2 regions of the Microbacterium sp. BLY genome follow, and region 1 is predicted to be linked to the other one. Evidence: predicted binding sites of a transcription regulator. Region 1 holds the regulator's gene; the other holds the start of a gene.
What was found. Region 1 encodes HrcA, which represses chaperone genes, less so after heat shock. Its sites were predicted from a motif close to TTNGCACTCGNNNNNNNCGAGTGCNAA; they were not measured.
Positions count from the first base shown of each region.

Region 2: a site for HrcA is predicted at 3,722-3,748, ahead of groES (co-chaperone GroES). Genes of this name have one in related genera too.

Region 1 is NZ_JAGKSR010000001.1:2,731,928-2,740,137, reverse strand. It holds gene lepA (translation elongation factor 4) at 1-781, shown strand, start outside; gene KAF39_RS13425 (GIY-YIG nuclease family protein) at 1,044-1,307, opposite strand; gene KAF39_RS13420 (DUF1990 family protein) at 1,572-2,225, shown strand; gene hemW (radical SAM family heme chaperone HemW) at 2,225-3,442, shown strand; gene hrcA (heat-inducible transcriptional repressor HrcA) at 3,551-4,582, shown strand; gene dnaJ (molecular chaperone DnaJ) at 4,619-5,731, shown strand; gene KAF39_RS13400 (16S rRNA (uracil(1498)-N(3))-methyltransferase) at 5,734-6,462, shown strand; gene KAF39_RS13395 (HIT domain-containing protein) at 6,500-6,847, shown strand; gene KAF39_RS13390 (PhoH family protein) at 6,894-7,919, shown strand; gene ybeY (rRNA maturation RNase YbeY) at 7,916-8,210, shown strand, end outside.
Region 2 is NZ_JAGKSR010000001.1:1,656,322-1,664,531, reverse strand. It holds gene KAF39_RS08320 (ABC transporter ATP-binding protein) at 1-49, shown strand, start outside; gene KAF39_RS08315 (ABC transporter ATP-binding protein) at 46-813, shown strand; gene KAF39_RS08310 (ABC transporter substrate-binding protein) at 875-2,131, opposite strand; gene rarD (EamA family transporter RarD) at 2,276-3,208, opposite strand; gene groES (co-chaperone GroES) at 3,339-3,635, opposite strand; gene KAF39_RS08295 (class I SAM-dependent methyltransferase) at 3,792-4,991, shown strand; gene KAF39_RS08290 (hypothetical protein) at 4,997-6,169, opposite strand; gene KAF39_RS08285 (hypothetical protein) at 6,153-7,268, opposite strand; gene KAF39_RS08280 (hypothetical protein) at 7,274-7,756, opposite strand; gene tsaD (tRNA (adenosine(37)-N6)-threonylcarbamoyltransferase complex transferase subunit TsaD) at 7,753-8,210, opposite strand, start outside.

The DNA of each region.
Region 1 (8,210 bases):
CCTGCTTCACCTGGAGATCGTGACGGAGCGGCTCGCCCGCGAGTTCGGGCTCGATCTCATCACCACCGCCCCGAGCGTGATCTACGAGGTCGTCACGAGCGACACCGGCGAGACGGTGACGGTGACGAACCCGAGCGAGTACCCCGACGGGCGCATCGGCTCGGTGTCGGAGCCGATGGTCAAGGCCGCGATCCTGCTGCCCAAGGACTACGTCGGTACCGTCATGGAACTGTGCCAGTCGCGTCGCGGCACGCTGCTCGGCATGGAGTACTTCTCCGAGGAGCGTGTCGAGCTGCGCTACAACATGCCGCTCGGCGAGATCGTGTTCGACTTCTTCGACCAGCTCAAGTCCAAGACGCAGGGCTACGCGTCGCTCGACTACGAGCCCTCCGGGCAGCAGGAGGCCGACCTCGTCAAGGTCGACATCCTCCTCCAGGGCGAGAAGGTCGACGCGTTCAGCTCGATCGTGCACCGCGACAAGGCGTACGCGTACGGCACGATGATGGCGGAGCGGCTGCGCAAGCTCATCCCGCGTCAGCAATTCGAGGTGCCGATCCAGGCCGCGATCGGCGCCCGCATCATCGCCCGCGAGACCATCCGCGCGATCCGCAAGGATGTGCTCGCGAAGTGCTACGGCGGTGACATCACCCGCAAGCGCAAGCTCCTCGAGAAGCAGAAGGAGGGCAAGAAGCGCATGAAGATGGTCGGTCGCGTCGAGGTCCCCCAGGAGGCGTTCATCGCCGCGCTCTCCGGCGACGTGGAGACCAAGGACAAGAAGTAGCCCGCTCTCCCCGGGTAGCCCGCGCGGGGTCGCTGAGCCCGCCGTCTCTGGGTCGCTGAGCCCGCCATCTCTGGGTCGCTGAGCCCGCCGTCTCTGGGTCGCTGAGCCCGCCATCTCTGGGTCGCTGAGCCTGTCGAAGCGCGTCAGTCGTCGCTGGGTCGCTGAGCCTGTCGAAGCGTGGTGTTCTCGCTGAGTCGCTGAGCCTGTCGAAGCGCGCCGTACGACCTCGACAACGACGGCAGATCCTCCCCACGGCTCTCGATCAGTGCGATCTTCTTCCGACGGCTTCACCCCTGGATCTGCTTCTCCCGGAAGAAGGCCGCGTCGACGGTGTCGAAGTGCTCCGCGTGGACGAGCACCGCGGGTCTCCGTCGGCGAGTGAAGTTCGCGGCGAACGCGTCGTCGTTGTTGTGCTCCCAAACGCGTCGTCGTTGTTGTGCTCCCAGACGCGGGCTTCGAGGTCACCGTTCGTGCTGCCGGTGTAGAAGCTGCCGTCGCGGCATTCGAGGATGTAGGTCCATGGCATCGGGCCATCATGGCGGAGGGGCGTGCGGGTTTCCCCGGGGTGTGGGGGTTCCCTTCGACAAGCTCAGGGACCCAGCGTTGTGGAGGAGCCCTTCGACCCAGACGTGTGGGGCCCTTCGACAAGCTCAGGGACCCAGGCTGGGGCCCTTCGACCCAGCCGTGTGGGGCCCTTCGGCGGGCTCAGGGGCCCGGCCTTCTCCGGGGGATGTGACGGCGTGCGGCGCGGGGGGTGTTCGCTCAGGGAAGCCCAAGTAGGCTGGATCACATGCGGCGCGGGACTTTCCGAGACGACACGGTGGACTATGCGGCCGTGGGTGCGACCCACGCCCCCGATCTGATGCAGTACCCGCCGGAGCGCAGTGTCCCGGCGGAGGAATCGTGGCGGATCGGCAGTGGCGAGGAGCGGTTCCAGACCGCCGGCGAAGCCCTGCTGTCGTGGACGGCGCAGCGCGCCGCCGGGCTCTCCGTGGAGGACGTCCGTCCCGCCCCGGGGCCCGCCTACGCCGGTGTGAGCTTCGATGCCGAGGGCAATCCGATCGCGCCCAGCAAGCGCGATGTCGAACCGCGCTACGACGCCGAGGGCATGCCGTTCGTCGGTGCGGGGATGACGCTGCACCTGCGCGGCCGTGTGGGCGGCATGCGCGCCGACGCCGAGCTGCGGGTGATCTCCGTCACCGAGGAGACCCGGCGGATCGGATTCGTGCTGGGCACCGTGGGCGGTTCGGTCGTCAGCGGCGAGGAGTCCTTCGACGTGGACTGGCGCGAGGACAACGACGAGGTGTGGTTCACGGTCCGGGCCTTCGATGCGCCGAACACCCTGCTCTACCGCGTGCTCCCGGCGCTCATGAAGCGCCGTCGCCGCGAGCTGTTCGCGCGCTACCTCCGCGCGATCTCTCCGCTCTACGCGACCCCCGTGTGATGGCGGGACCTCTTCCGCTGGGGGATCCGGCGCCTGCCGACGGGCGACTCCCCGACGATCTCCCGGTCTCCGCGGAGACACCCTTCTCCGCCTACCTCCACGTGCCCTTCTGCCGGGTGCGGTGCGGTTACTGCGACTTCAACACCTACACCTCGGGCGAGCTCCGCGGCGCGCGGCAGGAGGACTACGCCTCGACGCTGATCGGCGAGATCGCGCTCGCACGACGGGTGCTCGACGAGGCCGGAGCGCTGCGGCCGATGGACACCGTGTTCTTCGGCGGTGGAACGCCGACGCTGCTGCCTGCCGGTGATCTCGCACGGATGCTCGGCGCGGCGACCGCGGCGTTCGGGCTCGCGCCCGGAGCCGAGGTGACGGTCGAGGCGAATCCCGACACGGTCACGCCCGAGGTGGCGCGCACCCTGGCCGAGGCGGGGGTCACGCGGCTGTCCGTCGGCATGCAGTCCGCCGTCCCGCACGTCCTCGCCGCCCTCGACCGGACGCACCGGCCGGACAACGTCCGCACTGCGGTCGCCGCAGCGAAGGAGGCCGGGCTCGCCGTGAGCGTCGACCTCATCTACGGTGCACCGGGTGAGTCGCTCGCCGACTGGGAGGCGTCGCTCGACGCGGCGCTCGCCCTGGAGTCCGATCACATCTCGGCGTACGCGCTCATCATCGAGGACGGCACCAAGCTCGCGCGCCAGATCCGTCGCGGCGAGGTCCCGACGCCGGACGACGACCTGCAGGCCGACATGTACGAGATGGCCGACGAGCGTCTCGCCGCCGCGGGCTTCGAGTGGTACGAGGTCAGCAACTGGGCGCGCAGCGACGGGCAGCGTTCCCGGCACAACCTCGCGTACTGGCGGGGGAGCGACTGGTGGGGTTTCGGCCCCGGGGCCCACAGCCATGTGGCCGGGCTCCGGTGGTGGAACGTCAAGCACCCCGCGGCGTACGCGCAGCGGCTCGCGGCCGCCGCGTCGCCGGCGGCCGGGCGGGAACGACCCGATCCGGAGGCGCGGACCCTGGAGCGCATCCTGCTCCTCAGCCGCATCCGCGAAGGGATCGCCGTGTCGGACGTCCCGGAGCACAACAGGGACCGCGTCGCCGGACTCATCGCCGACGGGCTGATCGACGCGCCGGCGGCGATCCGCGGACGTGTGCAGCTGACGCTCCGCGGCCGTCTCCTCGCCGACGCGGTCGTGCGAGAACTCACCGACTGAGGCGGTGCACCGGGCCGTCCGCTCTTCGGAGATCTTGCGGTCGCACGAGGTAGGATTGGCACTCAGGGCATCAGAGTGCCAGCAACGGTCGGCGGGAAGGGGAATCCCATGGTGACAGAGCGAGGGCTGCAGGTTCTCCGTGCCATCGTGCAGGACTACGTCGAGACGCACGAGCCCGTCGGCAGCCGCTCCATCGTCGATCGTCATTCCTTCGGGGTGTCCGCCGCGACGATCCGCAACGACATGGCGCAGCTGGAGGACGAGGAGCTGATCACGGCGCCGCACACCTCGTCGGGTCGGGTGCCGACGGACAAGGGCTATCGGGTGTTCGTCAACCACCTCGCCCAGCTGCGTCCGCTGTCCCCGGCGCAGCGCTCCGCGATCGAGTCGTTCCTGACCGATCCCGCAGACCTCGACGATCTGATGGCGCGCACGGTGCGGGTGCTCACCCAGCTGACGGGGCAGGTGGCGCTCGCGCAGTACCCGTCGTTCGCCCGCGCCCACGTGACGCACGTCGAGCTCGTCACTCTCGCCCCGAACCGGCTCCTCACCGTCCTCGTGACGGACGCCGGCGGGGTCTCCCAGCGGATGACCATGCTGCCCGACACGATCGATGAGGCCGACCTCGCGGTGCTGCGCGCTCGGCTGTCGTCGCTCATCACCGGGCAGGCGATCGCGGCGGCCTCGGACCGGCTGCAGGCCCTCCTCGCGGCCGAGGAGACGTCCCAGGACCGGGTGCTCCGCACGCTCGCCGCTGTCGTGATCGACGAGCTCGGGGGCTTCCGCCAGGAGCGCCTCGTGATGGCCGGCGCGGCCACCCTCGCGCGGCGCGAGCAGGACTTCCGCGGCAGCATCCATCCGCTCCTCGAGGCGATCGAGGAGCAGGTGACGCTGCTGCGGCTGATGAGCGAGATGGAGGCCGACGAGCACGGGCTCGCGGCGAGCATCGGCACCGAGAACGCCTCCTTCGGGTTGGGTGAGGCATCCATCGTGGCCAGCAACTACGCGGCGCCCTCCGGGACCGCGCGGGTCGGGGTGATGGGGCCGACCCGGATGGACTATCCGAGCAACCTCGCGGCGGCGCGGGCGGTCGCCCGCTACCTGTCGCGGATGCTCGACGACGACGAGGCGGGCCGCTGACGCGGCCCCCACGGAAACACACGCAGAAAGGCGATTGTGGCGGACCACTACGAGGTTCTCGGGGTGTCCCGGGACGCTTCCACCGATGAGATCAAGAAGGCGTATCGGCGCCTGGCGCGACAGCTGCACCCGGACGTCAACCCGGGAGAGGAGGCCGCGGAGCAGTTCAAGCTCGTCACGCACGCGTACGACGTGCTCAGCGACGAGGAGTCCCGACGCCGCTACGACATGGGCGGAGGCGACGGGGCGAACAACTTCAGCGGCTTCGGTGGCTTCGGGGACATCTTCGAGACGTTCTTCGGTGCCGCGCAGGGCGGCGGGCGCGGCGCACGTCCGCGATCGCGGCGCGAGCGCGGGCAGGACGCCCTCGTGCGGGTCACGCTCGATCTCGGCGACGTCGTCTTCGGGGCGCATCGCGACATCGAGGTCGACACCGCGGTGCTCTGCGAGACATGTCAGGGATCCTGCTGCCAGGAGGGCACCTCGCCGGTGACCTGCGACATCTGCGGCGGCACGGGTCACGTGCAGCGTCAGGTGCGCAGCCTGCTCGGCAATGTCGTCACCTCCCAGCCGTGCGGCACCTGCGAGGGCTACGGCACGACGATCCCGTACCCGTGCGGCACCTGCGGCGGGCAGGGCCGTGTCCGGTCCCGCCGCACCGTGTCGCTCGACATCCCGGCCGGCGTCGAGACGGGACTGCGTCTGCAGCTGCCCGGTTCCGGTGAGGTCGGGCGGGCCGGCGGCCCGAACGGCGACCTGTACGTCGAGGTGACGGTCAACCCGCACCCGGCGTTCAGTCGCGACGGCGACGACCTCCTCGCCACGCTCGAGGTCTCCATGACCGACGCCATCCTCGGCACCGAGACCTCCATCCAGGGCCTCGACGGCGAGGTCGATCTCGAGATCCGCCCGGGCGTGCAGTCCGGGGACGTGCTCACCATCAAGGGGCGGGGCATCACGCCGCTCCGGGGGACCCAGCGCGGCGACCTCCGCGTCGGTGTGCAGGTGGTGACACCCACGAAGCTCGATTCCGCGGAACGGCGGCTGATCGAGGACTTCGCGAAGAAGAACAAGGCGCCGTCTCCGCAGCTCGCCCAGTTCCAGCAGGGCCTGTTCTCCAAGCTCCGCGACCGCTTCCGCACGCACTGATCGTGGCCCTGCACTTCCTCGTCGAGTCCGCGTCCGATGCCGCGGTGGGCGGCGTCGTCACCCTCACCGGTGCTGAGGCCAAGCACGCCGCCGTCGTCCGACGACTCCGCATGGGCGAGGCCGTCACGGTCGGCGACGGGCGCGGCCTCTGGCTCACCGGCGTCGCGGAGCAGGTCTCACCGACGCGCGTCGACGTGCGCATCGCCGAGCGCGCTGCGCACGACGCGCCGCGCCCGCGGATCGTGCTCGTCCAGGCGTTGGCGAAGGGTGATCGCGACGAGCTGGCCGTGCAAGCCGCGTGCGAGCTCGGCGTCGACGAGGTGGTGCCGTGGCAGGCGGCGCGCAGCGTGTCGCGCTGGGAGGGGCCCAAGGCGGAGAAGGGCCGCGCCCGTTGGGCGACGATCGTCCGTGAGGCGGCCAAGCAGGCGCACCGGGCGTGGGTGCCCGAGGTGGCCGCTCCCGAATCGACGTCGCAGCTCGTCGCGCGCGCAGCGACGCAGCGCGTGCTCCTCCTCGACCCGACCGCCCCGGTGCGACTCTCCGCCCTCGTCCCCGACGATCGCGATGTCGTCCTCGTGGTCGGCCCGGAAGGGGGCATCTCTCCGGAGGAGCTTGAGAAGCTGAGCGCAGCGGGAGCGGAGCGTGTCCTGCTGGGCGACTCCGTCCTGCGCACTTCCACGGCGGGTCCCGCAGCGATCGCCGTGCTGTCGGTGGCCCTCGGCCGCTGGTGACCGGCCGTCGCGACCGTCCCCCCGGTAAGCTGAAGGCATGAGCGAACCCTCGATCTTCACGCGCATCCTCACCGGGGACATCCCGGGCGAGATCCTGCTCGACACGGGTCGCGTCTTCGCGATCCGCGACATCGATCCGCAGGCGCCGCTGCACGTGCTCGTCATCCCCAAGACCGAGGAGTATCGCGACGTCACCGAGCTCGCGGCCGGAGACCCGACGCTCCTGGCGGAGATGGTCGCCGCCGCGAAGCGCATCGCTGACGAGCACGCGAACGGCGAGTACCGCCTCATCTTCAACAACGGCGCGAGCGTCGCGCAGTCCGTCTTCCACGTGCACGCCCATGTGCTCGGCAACCTCGAGGAGAACAAGCTCGTTGGCTTCTGACGATCAGGAAACCGTCACCGAACGGCTCTACGCCGACGGCGTCGCGATGGTGCAGCTGCTGGGACCGCAGGACCGGCTGCTGCGGATGCTGGAGCGGGAGCACCGTGACGTGCAGGTGCTCGTCCGCGGCAACGAGATCACCCTCACCGGTGAGGCCGGAGCTGTGGCCGCGGCCAAGAGCCTCGTCGACGAGCTGCTCGCGATGACGAAGGCCGGGCACGATCTCGCCCCGAGCGACGTGTCCAGCTCGGCGCGCATGCTGCGGCAGGAGGGAGGACCCCGCCCCAGCGAGGTGCTGGGCGAGGCGATCCTGTCGACCCGTGGCAAGGTGATCCGTCCCAAGACGCTCGGGCAGAAGGAGTACGTCGACGCGATCGAGGAGAACACGATCGTGTTCGGCATCGGTCCGGCGGGAACGGGCAAGACCTACCTGGCGATGGCGAAGGCGGTCCAGGCGCTGCAGCGCAAAGAGGTGACCCGCATCATCCTCACGCGTCCGGCCGTCGAGGCGGGGGAGCGTCTGGGCTTCCTTCCCGGCACGCTCACCGACAAGATCGACCCATACCTGCGGCCCCTGTACGACGCGCTCAACGAGATGATGGATCCGGAGATCGTGCCGCGCCTGATGGCGACGGGCACCATCGAGGTCGCCCCCCTCGCCTACATGCGCGGGCGCACTCTGAACGACTCGTTCGTCGTGCTCGACGAGGCGCAGAACACCACGCCCGAGCAGATGAAGATGTTCCTGACCCGTCTCGGGTTCGGGACGAAGATGGTCGTCACCGGCGACATCACGCAGGTCGACCTCCCGCAGGGCGCCTCCGGTCTTCGTCTGGTCACCCGGGTGCTCGACGGGATCGACGACATCCATTTCTCGCGTCTGACCAGCGACGACGTGGTCCGTCACTCCCTGGTCGGTCGCATCGTCGACGCCTACAGCGAGTACGACGAGAAGCGTGTGGCGCAGCGGGCCGAGCGCGAGCAGGCCCACGAGTTCGCGAACCGCGCCGAGCGGCGCGGTGCCCAGCGACCAGGACCACGCGATCGCATGCCGAAACGAGGGCTCTCATGATCGAGATCAACAACGAGTCGGCGATCGACGTCGACGAGACCGTGCTGCAGCGGCTGACCGACTTCAATCTCTCGCAGCTGCACGTCAGCGCGGACGCCGAGGTGGCCATCGTCCTGGTCGACGAGGGCGCCATGGAGGCGCTGCACGTGCAGTGGATGGACGAGCCGGGACCGACCGACGTCCTGAGCTTCCCCATGGACGAGCTCCGGCCCGGCACCGAGGACCGCCCGACGCCTCCCGGGCTGCTCGGAGACATCGTGCTCTGCCCGCAGGTTGCGGAGACCCAGGCGC
Region 2 (8,210 bases), 1.1 Mb from region 1:
CGAGGCCGAGGTCGAGGCCGAGGACGCCGCCGAGGAGGGCAAGGCATGAGCACCGCATCCCCCACCGAGGGCACCGCCCCCACCGGCGAGGTCGTCGTCGAGCTGACCGATGTGCACGCGGGGTATCTGCCCGGCGTGAACATCCTCAACGGCGCGAACCTCGTGGCGCGGAAGGGCGAGCTGATCGGCATCATCGGCCCGAACGGCGCCGGAAAGTCGACGCTGCTCAAGGCGATCTTCGGCATGGTGAACGTGCGCGACGGCGACATCACGCTCCACGGCGAGAGCATCGTGGGCCTCAAGGCCGACAAGCTCGTGCGCCGCGGCGTCGCCTTCGTGCCGCAGACGAACAACGTGTTCCCGTCGCTCACCATCCAGGAGAACCTGGAGATGGGCCTCTACCAGAACCCGAAGATCTTCGCGGAGCGGCTGGAGTTCGTCAGCAGCATCTTCGCCGAGCTCGGCAAGCGCCTCAAGCAGCGCGCGGGGTCGCTCTCGGGCGGCGAGCGGCAGATGGTCGCGATGTCGCGGGCGCTCATGATGGACCCGTCCGTGCTGCTGCTGGACGAGCCGTCCGCCGGCCTCTCCCCCGTGCGCCAGGACGACGCCTTCATCCGGGTCTCCGACATCAACAAGGCCGGCGTCACGACGATCATGGTCGAGCAGAACGCCCGTCGCTGCCTGCAGATCTGCGACCGCGGCTACGTGCTCGACCAAGGCAAGGACGCCTACGAGGGCACCGGCCGGGAGCTGCTGAACGACCCCAAGGTCATCGGCCTCTACCTCGGCACGCTCGGCACCGACGCCGCCTGACACCCCGCGGACACGAGGAAGGCCCCGGATGCCGATGCATCCGGGGCCTTCCTCGTGCGGATTACTTGATGCGCGAGGTGACGTTCTCGGCGTCGAACTCGTAGACGCCGATCGCCGCACCCTTCGGGTCGTTGTTCTCGTCGAACGTGATCTCGCCCGAGAGGCCGTCGTAGTCCGGCGTGCCTCCGTCGTTGATGATCGCGGCGCAGTCGGCGAAGTTGTCGCACTTCTCCCCGTCGCCCTCACCGCCGGAGACGGCGATCATCTCGGCGGCCATGTCCGGACCCTCCACGGAGCCGGCCTTGAGAGCCGCCAGCGCCATGAGGATGACGGCGTCGTACGCCTCGGCGGAGTACGTCACGGCGTCGATCGGGTCGTTGCCCTCGGCGGTCCAGACCTCGTTCAGCTGGTCCAGGAAGTCCTGCGGCAGCTCGGCTCCGGCGCGGGTGCCCTTCGAGCCCTCGAGGTTGACCGAGATGTCCGAACCCCAGTCCTTGAGGTTGCCGTCGACGAGGTACAGCGAGCTGGTGTCGACGCCCGCGTTGCCGAGCAGCGGCGCGATGGTGGCGAACTGCTCGTAGGAGACGACCGCGACCGCGTCCGGGTTGGCGGCGGCGATCTCCGACACCTGGGCGTTGAACTGACCGTCGCCCTGGTTGTACGAGGCGTCGGCGACGACCTCGCCGCCGGTGCTCTCGAAGGTCGACTTGATCGCCTCGAACAGGCCCGTGCCGTACGGGTCGTTCTGGTAGATGATGCCGAGCGTCTTGTGGCCGTCCTCGGCGATCTGGTTGCCCAGCACCTCGCCCTGCAGCAGGTCGCTCGGGGCGGTGCGGAAGTACAGCGGGTTGATGCCCGTGAAGTCCGGCGACGTGTTGGACGGCGACACCGTGAGGATGTCGGCGCCCGCGTTGCCGTCGAGGATGAGCTTCGTGACGCTGGAGGACGCGGCGCCGACCATGGCCGTGATCCCCTCGTTGCGCAGGTTCGTGATCGAGGTCTCGTACGCCTTGTTGTCGAGGTCGCCCTCGTCGGCACCGGTGAGCTCGATGGTGATGCCGGCGTCGGCCTCGTTGATCTGGTTGACGGCGAGCTGGACACCGGCTTCCATCGGCGCGCCGAGGAACGCGAGCGTACCGGTGGCGGGCAGCAGCGAACCGAGCTTGAGCGTGAGGTCGGCGGCGGGCTTCTCGCCGCCCCCGTCCGACGGCTCCGCGTTCGGCGTGCTGCTGCAGCCCGCGATGATGAGGGCGGAGGCGCTGACCAGCGCGATCCCGGCGAAGATCCTCGCGCTGCGCGAGCCCTTCAGTGCGTTCATGATGCTCCCTTGCGTAAACGAACGTGGATGGTGACCACAGTCGGGTGCTCTAACACTAGGGCGTGAGGCCTCCGCACAGGAGGGGCAAGTGTTTCGGTGCGTTAACGATCCGAACCCCGGGTTTCCGGGCCGGACGCGGCGATCTCAGAGGGCGGCGGCGCGCGTGACGCGACGGCCACGACGACCGGCGAGGAGCAGATCGGCGACGAAGACGGCGATCGCGACCCACACCAGGAGGAACCCGATCCAGCGCTCCGGTGGCATCGGCTCGTGCAGGACGGCGACGCCGATCACGAACTGCAGGACCGGGGTGAGGAACTGCAGCATGCCGATCACCGTGAGGTCGACCCGGCGGGTGCCCGCCGCGAACAGCAGAAGCGGGACGGCCGTGGCCACGCCCGCGAAGGCGAGCAGGACGGCGTGCGGCCAGCCGTTGGTCCCCATCGTCAGCCCGGCGGGCGTCAGCGCCACGACCACGAGCTGGACGACCGCGATCGGGATCAGCCAGAAGGACTCGAGCGTCAGCCCGCTGATCGCGTCGACCGCGGGCCCGATCTTCTTCTTGATGAGCCCGTACAGGCCGAAGGAGGCGGTGAGCGACAGGGCGATCCAGGGGAACGAACGGTAGGCCAGGACGATGACGAGGACGGCCGCTCCGGCGATCCCGATGGCCGCCCACTGCAAGCGGCGGAGGCGCTCCTTCAGCACGAAGACCCCGAGCAGCACGGTCGTGATCGGGTTGATGAAATAGCCCAGCGCGGTCTCGACCACATTCCCGCTCAGGGTGCCGAGGACGAAGACCTGCCAGTTCACGTAGATGAGGAGGCCGGCCAGCGCCGTCCACCCCAGGAGCCGCGGGTTGCGGACGATCGCGAGGAACGCCGGCCAGCCGCGGGTGACGGTGAGCAGCAGGAGGCAGAACACGAACGAGAGCAGCACGCGCCAGGCCACCGTCTCCCACGCGCCGGTGGGCTGCAGCAGCAGGAAGTACAGCGGGAGAACGCCCCACAGCAGGTAAGCGCTCCCGGCGAAGGCGACGCCGGCGGTGCGGGTGGCGCGGGTCGTCTCGGGGGTCACCGCACAACCCTATGCCCGGCGGACCGCCCGCTGTCGCGCCGGACGCGGAAGAGGGCCCGGATGCCGAAGCATCCGGGCCCTCTTCGGACCGGCGCTCCCGTCCGCGGGCGGAGGGAGCCGGGGTCTGCGATCAGCGGACGACGACCGCCAGGACGTCGCGCGCCGACAGGACGAGGAACTCGTCCGCGCCGAACTTCACCTCGGTGCCGCCGTACTTGCTGTAGAGCACGCGGTCACCGACGGCGACGTCGAGCGGAACGCGGTTGCCGTTGTCGTCGATGCGGCCGGGGCCGACCGCCACGACCTCACCCTCCTGGGGCTTCTCCTTGGCGGTGTCGGGGATGACCAGCCCACTCGCGGTGGTCTGCTCGGCCTCGACCTGCTTGATGACGATGCGGTCCTCGAGCGGCTTGATGGAAACCGACACGGTCTACCTCTTCTTTCTTGACGCTGACACGAAAGACTCGTTCGCACTCTCAACCCGAGAGTGCTAATGCCAGTGTAGGCGGTCGGCTGGCACTCATGCAATGCGAGTGCCAACCCGGGTCGGTCGCCGGTCGGGACCTAGGCTGAGAGGGTGGAGATGTCCGAGCTGCGCGCCCTGCTGACCCCTGCCGGCCTCGAACTGCTCGACGCCGTCGGGCCGATCACGTCCACCGCCGAGGCCGCGACCGCCGTCTCGCGGCTCCGCGCCGCCGGCCACTCCCCCGACCTCGTCTCCGCGGTCGTCGGGCAGGCGCACCTGCGCGCCAAGGCCACGGCGAAGTTCGGTCCGTTCGCCGCGCGCATGCTCTTCACCCGTGCGGGCCTGGAGCAGGCGACCCGCCTCGCCGTGGCCGCGCGGCACGCCCAGCGGATCCGCCGCGTCGGCCTCACCGGGGTCGCGGATCTCGGCTGCGGGATCGGCGGCGACGCCCTCGCGTTCGCCGGCGCGGGGCTGACGGTCCTCGCGGTCGATGCGGACGAGGTGACCGCCGCCCTCGCCGCCTACAACCTCGCCCCCTTCGGGGACGAGGCCACGGTCCGGCACCAGTCCGCCGAGGAGGCGCTCGGCGACCCCGTGCCCGGACAGGCGATCTGGATGGACCCCGCCCGGCGCACCGCCGGCCACGGCGAGACGCGGCGCGTCTCCGCCGACGACTACTCCCCCTCTCTCGACTGGGCCTTCGCCGTCGCCGCGCAGCGGCCGACCGGGATCAAGCTCGGTCCGGCCCACGACCGGGATCTGCTCCCCCCGGACGCGGAGACCCAGTGGGTCAGCGCCGACGGCAGCGTCGTCGAGCTCGTCGTGTGGACGAGGGAGCTGGCGCGCGCGGGGGTCCGTCGGTCCGCCCTCGTGATCCGCGGCGAGCGCTCGCACGAGCTCACCGGCGCCGACGACGCCGAGGACGCCGCCGTCCGGCCGCTCGGGACCTTCCTCCACGAGCCCGACGGCGCCGTCATCCGGGCCCGCCTCATCGGAGACGTCGCGCGCAGTCTCGACGCCGGGATGCTCGACCCGCGCATCGCCTACCTCACGTCGGACGCGGCTCTCACGAGTCCGTTCGTGCAGTCGTTCCGCGTGCGGGAGACGCTGCCGATCACGCCGAAGACGATCAACGCGGCCCTGAAGGCGCACGGCATCGGCCGCATCGAGATCAAGAAGCGGGGTGTCGATGTCGACCCCGCCGCCTTCCGGCGCCGACTGACCCTGCGCGGCGATGCGGAGGCGACCCTCATCCTCGCGCGGTACGGCGATCAGCGCCGCGCGATCCTCGCCGACCGGGTGCCCGCCGCGGACTGACGGCGTCAGCCGTCCGGATCGCGACCGGGGATGTCCACGCGGATCGGGTCCCCCGGCGGCCCGGTCGTCACGAGGAACGAGTCGCCGGAGGCCGAGGTCGCGGTGGCCGACGCGGTGGTGACGGTGAGGTACGGCACCTGCCAGCGGGTGAAGGCGACCTCGATCACCGAGACGGACAGCACCTCGCCGGTCTCCTGCGCGATGTCGACGACCTGGACGCCGAGGCCCGCGTCGATCGCATCCGCGAGGGCCGTGCACTGGCGCGAGCCGTCGACGTCGACGATGAGGCACCGCTGGACGGGGCCCTCGTCCACCGGCCGGTCGCCGAGCCAGACCGGCTGCTCGCGGAACGAGCCCAGGAGCGTGAGACCGAGGGTGTAGCCGTCCTCGATCAGCTCCTCCGCCCGCGGGCGCTGCGCCGCGCCGAACTGGTCGACGAGGGCCGAGGACGACCCCCAGCGCTGGATGCTGACCATCGGCTCGTCCGTGGTGGAGAACACCATCGTCGCGGTGACGCTGTCCACGGCGTACGCGTCCTCCTCGTCGGCGGACGTCGTGCCGGCCACCGGGACCGAGGCGTACAGCCCCGGCGCCACCTCGTCCCGCGGCAGACAGGTCGACTGGGAGTCTTCGCCCACGTCGAGGATCAGGCAGCGGGTGTCGCCGTCGTCCTGCGAGGCGTACCAGGCCAGCGCGCCCTCCCCCTCCGCGACCGCGCGGACGGAGCCGGGATCGTAGTCCTCGGCCAGCCCGGCGCGACGCTGCTCCTGCGCGGGGGTCAGCGAGGGCGTCTCCGCCCGCGGGGCGAACAGCGCCCATCCGGCGCCGAGGCCGATCGCGAGGAGGGCGCCGGCGGCGCCCAGCACCGGGAGGATGCGCGGACGCCGCGCGACGGCGACGGCGGGCGCCGACTCCGGCGGTGACGGCGCGATCGCGAGGGCGGAACCGGGGGCGGCCGCGTCCTCGTCCTCCCGGGCAGCCGTAGCCGGGGGCGGCGGCACGGGAGTCCCGGCGTCGGCGATCGGGGCCGCGGTGCGCCGGCGGCGCTCGTCCTGGAGCTCGCGCAGTCGCCGGGCGCCGGCGGCGTCCAGGCCGCCGTCGGGGCCGTAGGCCGCCCGTTCGAGCGCGCGGAGCTCGTCCGCGTCGTCGCCGTCCGGCCGCTCAGTCTCCTCCCGCACCGACGCCCATCCCCTCTCGGATGATCACGAACGACCCGGGGCCCGCGGTCGGCAGCTCGTATGTGGTGACGCCGCCGCTCTCCGTGTCGGTCACCTGCAGGCGCAGGCGGCCGTCGTGCTCCTGCAGGGTCTCCGTCGTCTCGCACACCATCGGGGCGTCCGGCGTGGAGCCGTCGTAGATGAGGCACTGCCGCCCGGTCTCGCTGTCGGATGCGGTCCAGACCGGCACGTCCCCGTCGTAACCGGCGATCCAGATCGAGTTCGCGGCGAACCCCTCGGCGGCCAGCCGCTCAGCCGTGGCGGTCTCCGCCTCGGTGGAGTAGGTGATGCCGCCGAGACCGTCCGGCCCGTACTCGGACACGCTGACGGCCACCGCCGGCTGCCCGTCGGCGGTGAGGAGCAGCTGCGCCATCACCTCCCGGGAGTCCTCCGCGTCCCGTTTCGTCGTGATCGAGCCCCAGAGGCCCTCCGCCTGCACGGCCTCACGGCCGTTGCAGCTCGGCGTGACGCTGGTCCCTGACCCCAGCACGAGGCAGATGCTCTTCCCGCCGTTCTGCGTCGCCATCCAGATCACCGCGTCGTCCTCGACCGCGATCGGGCGCACCGATCCGCTGTCGTACCGCCCGGAGGCGATGAGGTCGGCCTGCCACTGCTGCTGCTCCGGCCCGAGGGCGACGGCCTCGCCGCCCCGCCCGAAGGCCAGCCACCCGACGCCGATGCCGAGGAGCAGGACCACGACGGCGGCGAGCGCGAGAACGCCGAGCCGCCGACGACGGACGGGCGCGGTCGCGGACGGCTCCGCACTCGGCTCCGTGTCCTCGCTGCCGGTCCCGGGCTCCGGGACGGCGCCGTCGTCACCCGTCTCCTCCCCGGCGGGTGCGGCGGCGTGAGGGGAATCGTCGTCGTCCGCAGGCGCGGCGACGGGAGCGGAGGGCTCGGTGCTGTCGTGGGAGAGCGCGGCGGAGGGCGGACGCCGGCGAGCCTCATCCAGCTCGCGCAGCCGCGCGGCCTCGGCCTCCGTCAGATCACCGCCCGGCCCGAAGGCCTTGCGCTGCAGGGCCCTGCGCTCCTCGACTCCGTCGTCGCTCGCCGCGCTCATCCCGCCTACCCCAGCCTCTCGAACTGCATGCCCGCCCAGACCAGCCACCCGAGGCTGTACACCGTGGCGCAGAGCCCGAGGACGAGCGCCCAGCGCGCGATCGCCCGGTTCTCGACGGGGCGGCGGAGGGACATGATCGCGGCGATCACCGCGACGATGGCGACGGGGATGCCCCAGCCGACGAAGAACGAGGCGCCGAGCGCGACGATCGCTGCCAGCAGCGCCCACGGTGCCAGGCGCGTATCGTCGACGGTCGCCGGCTCCGTGGCCGGCTCCCAGGTATCCTCCTCCGCGTGATCGAGGTCCGGGCCGCTCACCACGACCGGCTCGATGCCCACGGGACCCGTCGGCAGCTTCGTGTACCCCTCCCGCGGCGCCCCGGGCAGGCGGGCGGACCCCGCCGGGCGCTCGACCTGGCCGCTGGCGCGCTCGACCCGGGCGCGGGGAGTGCCCGCGCCGGGCGCCGGATCCTCGGGGAGCCCGCTCACGCCGGCACCGCCTCCGCCACCTGGATCTCGGTCACCGGCAGCGTCGAGTCGGCACCGAAGCCGAGCGTCGACGCCGGGCGTCCTGAGGCGATGAGCTCCGCGGCCAGCGCGGCGATCATGGCGCCGTTGTCGGTGCAGAGCGACAACGGCGGGATGCGCACCGTGACCCCGGCCGCGGCGGCCCGCGCCAGCGCGACCTCACGCAGCCGCCGGTTCGCGATCACACCGCCGCCGAGCAGCAGCCGCGGCACCCCGAGGTCGGCACAGGCGTTGAGCGCCTTCGTGACGAGGACGTCGACGACGGCCTCCCGGAAGCTCGCCGCGACATCGGCGATCGGCAGCGCGCGCGCCTCGGCGCCGGCCGCGGCGTTCTCGGCCTCGAAGCGCTCCACCCACCGGGCGACCGCGGTCTTGAGACCGGAGAACGAGAAGTCGTAGCGGTGCTTCGCGAGGT